Regions from separate parts of the Leisingera sp. ABM4_060 genome, predicted to be linked through region 2. Evidence: riboswitches for the same ligand, from Rfam matches in the RefSeq annotation. Region 2 holds a riboswitch; each other region holds the start of a gene.
What was found. A riboswitch is a leader RNA that binds a small molecule or an ion and turns the genes downstream of it on or off. The one in region 2 is predicted to bind cobalamin.
Positions count from the first base shown of each region.

Region 1: linked by a shared signal. The riboswitch ahead of ACXAEH_RS17840 (aromatic ring-hydroxylating oxygenase subunit alpha) and the one ahead of ACXAEH_RS11435 (DUF1636 family protein) in region 2 are both predicted to bind cobalamin.
Region 3: linked by a shared signal. The riboswitch ahead of ACXAEH_RS19250 (hypothetical protein) and the one ahead of ACXAEH_RS11435 (DUF1636 family protein) in region 2 are both predicted to bind cobalamin.

Region 1 is NZ_JBSWTX010000001.1:3,700,236-3,702,490, forward strand. Features, by position in the region: gene ACXAEH_RS17830 (TetR/AcrR family transcriptional regulator) at 1-239, opposite strand, end outside; gene ACXAEH_RS17835 (dihydrofolate reductase family protein) at 243-779, opposite strand; cobalamin riboswitch at 1,051-1,249, shown strand; gene ACXAEH_RS17840 (aromatic ring-hydroxylating oxygenase subunit alpha) at 1,358-2,255, shown strand, end outside.
Region 2 is NZ_JBSWTX010000001.1:2,360,527-2,362,781, forward strand. Features, by position in the region: gene ACXAEH_RS11430 (ABC transporter ATP-binding protein) at 1-669, opposite strand, end outside; gene ACXAEH_RS11435 (DUF1636 family protein) at 666-1,022, opposite strand; cobalamin riboswitch at 1,125-1,342, opposite strand; gene ACXAEH_RS11440 (GntR family transcriptional regulator) at 1,382-2,038, opposite strand; gene ACXAEH_RS11445 (NCS1 family nucleobase:cation symporter-1) at 2,219-2,255, shown strand, end outside.
Region 3 is NZ_JBSWTX010000001.1:3,979,292-3,981,546, forward strand. Features, by position in the region: gene ACXAEH_RS19245 (hypothetical protein) at 17-409, opposite strand; gene ACXAEH_RS19250 (hypothetical protein) at 553-957, opposite strand; cobalamin riboswitch at 1,067-1,285, opposite strand; gene ACXAEH_RS19255 (TetR/AcrR family transcriptional regulator) at 1,304-1,924, opposite strand; gene ACXAEH_RS19260 (alpha/beta hydrolase family protein) at 1,996-2,255, shown strand, end outside.

The DNA of each region.
Region 1 (2,255 bases), 1.3 Mb from region 2:
GCTTCTGACGGTGCATCAGCACCTTCGAACGCAATGGCGACGAGAGATGCAATCATCTCGTCCCTGGTGCCGGCGTGATGGGCAACGGCCATCGGGGTGACGCCAAGCGCCGCCGCCAGTGCCTTGAAGGTGAGAGCTTTGCTGCCGCCTTCGTCGAGCAGTTGCAGGGCCTGGTTCAGCACATCATCCTTGCTGAGGGTCCGGCTGCCTCTGGGCGGGCGCCCTTTGCGCGGGGGCATGGGTCAGGCCGCCCGGAACGTGGTCTGGACCATGCCGGTGGGCAGTGTGCGGGAGCTTGCCACCTGGAGGTCGATGTCACGGTCGAGGCTGCCGAACAGCGGGATGCCGCTGCCGATCAGGATCGGGACCGTTGTGATGGTCAGATCCGCGATCAGCCCTTGCCGCAGGAAGGACTGCACCATCCGGCCGCCGTCGATATAGGCGCGTTTCCAGCCCTCTTCCTGCAGTTCCTGCATAAGGTCTGCGGGTGCAGCGGTGCTGAGGCGTACCTTGTCCTTCAGTTCCTCGGGAATGTCCTGTTCGGTCAGGCTGCTGCTGAGCACCACAACCGGTTTGGCGTAGGGCCATGCATCAAACCCCAGCAGGGTGCGGAATGATCCTGTTCCCATGACCAGCCCGTCGACGCTGTCCATGAAGGCCGCAAAACCGCCATCGTCATCGTCGGCAACAGGCTGTTTGTAAAGCCAATCCAGCGAGTGGTCCTGGCGGGCCACAAAGCCGTCGAGGCTGGTGGCGATGAAAACGTGGCCGGTGGTCATCTGGTTCTCCTGAGTCGCAATTAATTATACGATATATAGTTAATCGTGGTTCCAGTTCCAAGTGACCGGCGCATTTTCGGGTGTCCGCGAATCAATTCGCGGCAGCGGGCAACGGGTAAACGCATGAAAGATAAGCGCTTGCCGCAAACAGGCTGGCGAGTGCCGGTTTGAGATTCTGGACAACCCTGTGCGGTTTAGAGCGGCAAACATGCATGTCTTTTTCCGGTTTCGGCGGGTCGGATTTGTTTTCGCCGACCGGCCCGTGATCGGGCATTTTCCATCTCAGCAAGGTGCCGCCTTTCGGGGCGGAGAATTGGGAAGCTGGTGAAACTCCGGCACTGCCCCCGCAACGGTGACCCCGGGTCAGGCCTGGCAAAGACCACTGAGGCGCATGCCTCGGGAAGGTGCCAGGCTCCGCCGCCACGCGGCCCCGGGACAGTCCGGAAACCAGCCTTGCCATGAAAACACGTCAACCGCGGGCGGCGGTCGGGCGGTTGCGGGCGCGTGGCCTGCAATCTCTCTTCCCATGCCTGCACCCAGCCAAGACGCCGCGGGGATGCGGCAAAGGAGAGAAGCAGATGCTTCAGGACAGCGAAATTCTGGCCAAGCTGATGGGCCGGCAGAAAAACTATTCCCTGGAACAGGCGTTCTATACCGATCCGGGGGTTCTGGATCTGGACATGCGCCAGATCTTCTACCGCGAGTGGCTGTTTGCCATTCCGGCCTGCGAGATCCCGAAGGCGGGCAATTACGTGACCCATCAGGTGGGGTCCTACAATGTCATCATCGTGCGCGGCACCGATGGCGAAGTGCGCGCCTTCCACAATGCCTGCCGCCACCGCGGCTCGGTTGTGTGCAAGGCCAAGAAAGGCAATTCGCCCAAGCTGGTTTGCCCCTACCACCAGTGGACCTATGAGCTGGACGGCTCGCTGTTGTGGGCGCGTGACATGGGGCCGGACTTCGATGCCTCCAAGCATGGCCTGAAACCGGTGCACTGCCGTGATCTGGCGGGGCTGATCTATATCTGTCTGGCCGATGAGGCGCCGGATTTCGATGCTTTTGCCGCTGTGGCGCGTCCGTATCTGGAACCGCATGACCTGGGTAACGCCAAGGTGGCCTATGAAAGCTCGATCATCGAGAACGGCAACTGGAAGCTGGTCTGGGAGAACAACCGCGAGTGCTATCACTGCGGCGGCAACCACCCGTCGCTGTGCCGCACCTTCCCGGAAGACCCGTCGGTGACCGGCATCGAAGGCGGCGAGACACCGGCGCACTTGCAAACGCATTTCGACCGGATCGAGGCGGCGGGCGTCCCGTCCGCCTTTACCATCGACGAACGCGGTCAGCACCGGCTGGCGCGGATGCCGCTGAACGAGGGCGCCGAGAGCTATACCCTGGACGGCAAGGCGGCGGTAACGAAGAAGCTGGGCCGGGTGCCGTTCGCCGATGCGGGCACATTGCTGAAATTCCACTACC
Region 2 (2,255 bases):
CTCGGCAGCCGGGCCGAAGGCGGTGAGGCGGGTGGCCTTCATCAGCGCCGCATGAGTGGCGAATTCGGGGATCATCACCAGGTCATGCACCACCATCACCACGGTGACCCCCAGCGAGGCGACCAGCGACAGCATCCGCCCCTTGGCATCCGGATCCAGGTGGTTGGTGGGTTCATCCAGGATCAGAAGGGCCGGCTCCTGCGCCAGGGCGCGGGCGATATGGGCGCGCTGGCGCTCGCCGCCCGACAGCTGGGCCATTGGCTTGCCCGCCTTATGGGCAAGGCCGGTGAGGTCCAGAATGCGGGCCAGAGCATCAGCGTCCTGCCCGGCGGAGCGCGCCCTGGCCAGCGGCATCTGGCCCAGCGCCACATAGTCGCGCAGCAGCAGCCGCCCGTCAGGCGCGGATTGCTGGCTGACGACGGCAATCAGCCGGGCGCGGTCCTCAGCCTTCATCTGCCGCAGGCTCTGCCCGCCGACCAGCACATCGCCAAGCGCCAGCGGCTCGATCCCGGACAGGAGGTTCAGCAGCGTCGACTTGCCTGCCCCGTTCGGGCCGGCAATGGCAAGCACGGCGCCCTTGTCCAGATCGAAGGAGACACCGCTGACAAGGGCATCGCCGTTCAGCGCGTAATATTCCAGCCCGCGCACGCTGAGGAAAGGCTGGGTCATGGCGCGGCCTCCGCCTTGATCCGCGGCAGCCTGGCCAAAGTTTTATCATACAACTGGGCCGGGCGTTCGCTGGCGTTGGTCCAGCCGGTCTCGCTGGCCAGGTACTGGTGCGCAAAGCGGGCCAGCGCTTCTGTGTCCGCCGGGGACTGGATGCCGCCAAAGAGGTATTGGGCTTTGCCCTCAGCCTGAAAGCCCACCGTCACCGGCCGGCCGCATCCGGCCATGCAATCAACGGCCCGCAGCGCAAAGCGCCCGGGGATGCGATCCGAGAGGGCCGCGCGCAGCCGGCTGGCCTCGACCGCGCCCTTGCAGGTGGCGCAGATCAGGATGGTGTGGTCACGAAATTCCAGCATGGTCCGCCTCGCAAATCTGCGTGCGCGGAGAGAAGCTGCCAGTCATGAGGGCACAGGAAACACGTGCCATAGAAGCCTCCTTCCAGGACGCCCCGCCCCGGGTTGGTTGAACATCTGATGGCAGGTCTCCTGACTCGCGGGTCGAGGCTTTGCTGCGCCTTCCCGCCCTTCTTTGGGGCAGTGGCTTGTGGCAGCATTGCTCTCCGCACACAGTTGCGGGGGCAGTCACGGAATTGGCGCCTGATGGCTACACCTCACCGTGTTCCCTTTTCATCTCCCCGGAAGTGGCCCCGGGGAAAACCATCACTGCCTTGTAAAAGCCCTGTCTCGGCTGTGTCAAGCGCGGGAAACGGCAGGCCTCATGCCACGCCCCACCAGCGCAGGGTCTGATCGCAGTGGCGGCGGATCGCTGCGGCTGCGGCCTGGGCATCGCGGCTTTCCAGGGCTTCGATCACGGCCAGGTGCTCTTCCATGGCCGAGACGATACGGACCTGCAGGAAGGGGCGCGCGTTCTGGATGATCGCAATGCGCATCCGGTTGGCGTTATAGGCCGCAGAAAGCTGAGCGTTTTCCAGCCCCGCTGCCAGGAAATCATGCAGCGACAGATCGACCTGAATAGCCTGCGGCGGCAGATCGCTGCCGGCATTCACACGGGCGGCCTCCAGCATCTGCTGGTGCCGTTCCTTCAGCGCTGCCAGACCGTCATAACTGCCATCTGCAACCCGCCGCCGCGCGCCCTCCTGATCCAGCACCATACGGAAATCAAGACAGTCGCGGATGATCTCCGGGCTTGCCTCCATCACCTGGATGCCGCGTTTCGGCAGGGTGATCAAAAGACCCTGGGAGCTGGCCTGTTTCACGGCTTCGCGCACCGCAGCCAGGGGGTAGTCCAGCAGCGTCACCAGTTGCGGCATCGACAGGAATTGCCCGGCCCGCAGCACCCCGCTGCGCAGGGCAGCCCACAGCGCTTCCTGAGCCTGATCCGCCAATAGCTGAACGTCCTGCGCCTTTCTCATTGCCTGTTCTCCCGCCGTCATTTCACGCACTTGCCTTAAGGTGCTATCTGAAATTCTTTATAGTCTATTTTATAGAATACCTCGTAACATGTTAGGTGCAAGCTCAATTTCGGCACAGGTTGGCGGCCCGCCCGCAGCAGGCCTCACAGATGCCTTCCAAGGGGCTTTAGGGAGGAAACAATGACCGCAACTGATGAAATGCATGTGCATCACGGAG
Region 3 (2,255 bases), 1.6 Mb from region 2:
GGCATGAACGGGACCTCTAGTCGAAGCTCAGGTCAAACCCGTCTCCGGCAATAAAAGGCGCCCGGAAATTCTCGCCGTGGAAATAATAAAGCCCCTGCGCCGCATCCTTGAGGATGGCATAGCAGCCCCATTCCGGTGTGTTCCACAACCCGGACCAGCTGGAGCAATACTGGCCGTCTTCGATCTTGTAGCGTGCTTCCGAAGGGGCAGCGTCGCCCTGCTTGATCCAGAGCGTCAGCCCGGATTGCGAGAAATACTGGCGGGTACGGCTCTCGAAATGCAGCCCTTCGATGGTCTTCCCGGTCAGCAGTTCTTTGATCTCATTGCTGGTCAGCGGCTGTTCGGCGGCGGAAACTGCCGCCGCGCAGGCAAGAACGGCAGCAGCAGCGGGCAGAAAGGTCCTAATCATCGGCAATCCCCGTGTTCAAAGTCTGAATAGCGGGAATTGCCTAGAGCTGATCCTGCGGACGGGCCAGCCCGGCGCAGAACACAATGCCGTCAGCCGGATGAGAAGGCGCCCGCAGAAACCGGTGCCGGCGCCTGGGTCGCGCGTTACAGCGCCAGCATCTGCTCCGCCCGCCGCGCCTCCGCCGTTTTCGGCAGCGCCTCCATCAGCGCGCAGGGGCGGGCGTCCAGTTTCGAGGCAGCAAAGCCGGTGCCATCGCGGCTGAGGATCGCATCGGCAAACCGGTCCAGCCCCTCACGCGGCGCGTCCTCGCCGACGCCGCAGTAAAGCCGGATCCGGTCATGGCTGGCTACGAACTGCGCCGGGCAGTTGCGCGGGCAGCCGTCCAGCGCGGTGGTGCCGGTGATTTCGAAATCTTCCTGGGTCAGCGGCTTGGCCTTGGTCATCGCCTCGGCCAGCTTGGCGATCATCCGCTCCGCCGCGGGGCAGGGCCGCCCCAGGTATTTGCAATCCGTTGCCGCATAGAAATGCGTCTGGTCGGTCCACATCATAATTGCGCCCTCCGCGCGTGGTGCGGGGAGCCTGCAGGACAAGAGACCGGATGAAATAGCGGGAGCCCCGCAGTGCCATCAGACCCTGTCCGGACACCCCGCCCGGGTTCGAGTTTCACATCCGATGGCAGGTCTCCTGACTTGCGGGTCGTCGCTTTCCCGATCCTTCCCGGCCTTATCAAGGCCAGTGGCTCTATCGGGGTCGCTCGCCGCTTACAGTTGCGGGGGCAGTCTCGGAATTGACCCGCTTGCGCAGGCCGCACCGTGTTCCCTATTCATCCCGGACACAAGATTTTGTGGCTCGGGAACCATCGCCACAAGCGGTAGCGGCTGGATCCCTGAGTTGTCAATCGTTTTTCTGCACCTGCATTGGGTTTGGCTGGGGCAGGTGAAGCTGCAGGTGCAGCCCGCGGATCACATCCGAATCGCGCCGCACCCGGGCCAGCTGCCAGCCGCCCTGCAGCAGGATATAGAAGGTCTCCGCCGCCGCGCGGGCCTCTTCCTCCACCAGGCCCAGGCGCCGCGCATGCGCCGCGGTGGCGCTGATCCAGCCCTCGAACAGCAGGGCGGCGTGCTGGTGGAAGGCCTCGTTCTCCGGCCCTTCGAACAGCGTCGCCGAGACCGGGCAGCCGCTCCATTTTCCCTGCATGTCAAACAGCTTGGCCAGCTTGTAGCAGACCGTCTTGGCGCCTTCCTGAAAACTGGGGGCAGGAGTGAAAGAGGCATCGATCAGCTGCAGCATCTGCTCTGACGCCCAATTGGCAGCCGCCAGCGCCAGGTCGGATTTGCCGTTAGGGAAATGGTGGTAGAGCGAACCCTTGGGCGCCCCGGCTTCGGTCAGAAGCTCGGCCAGCCCGGTGCCGCTGTAGCCTTTGTTGCGGAACAGGCTGGCGGCGGCCAGAATCAGCCGCTCGCGGGTTGGCAGGGGCTGGGCCGGAGCGGGTCCGGCTGTCGTCACGTCATCCATGGCGGTAGCTTGACAGCAATAGACCGGTTGGTCCAGTGATGTTGCTGGACCGATTGGTCTAGGAGGCGGCAATGCTGGACAGCAATGCAGATCAGACAGCGGCAGTGCGGGAGCAGGAGCTGCGGTTTCCCTCCGGGGACACCGTGCTGGCAGGGCGGCTTTACCAGCCGGCCGGGCAGCCGCGGACTGCTGTGGTGCTGAACGGGGCAACCGGGGTGCCGCAGCGCTTTTACCGGCATTTCGCACGCTGGCTGGCGGCAGAGCGGCAGATCGCCTGCCTGACCTACGACTACCGGGATTTCGCAGCTTCGGCGCAGGGGCATCCGCGCCG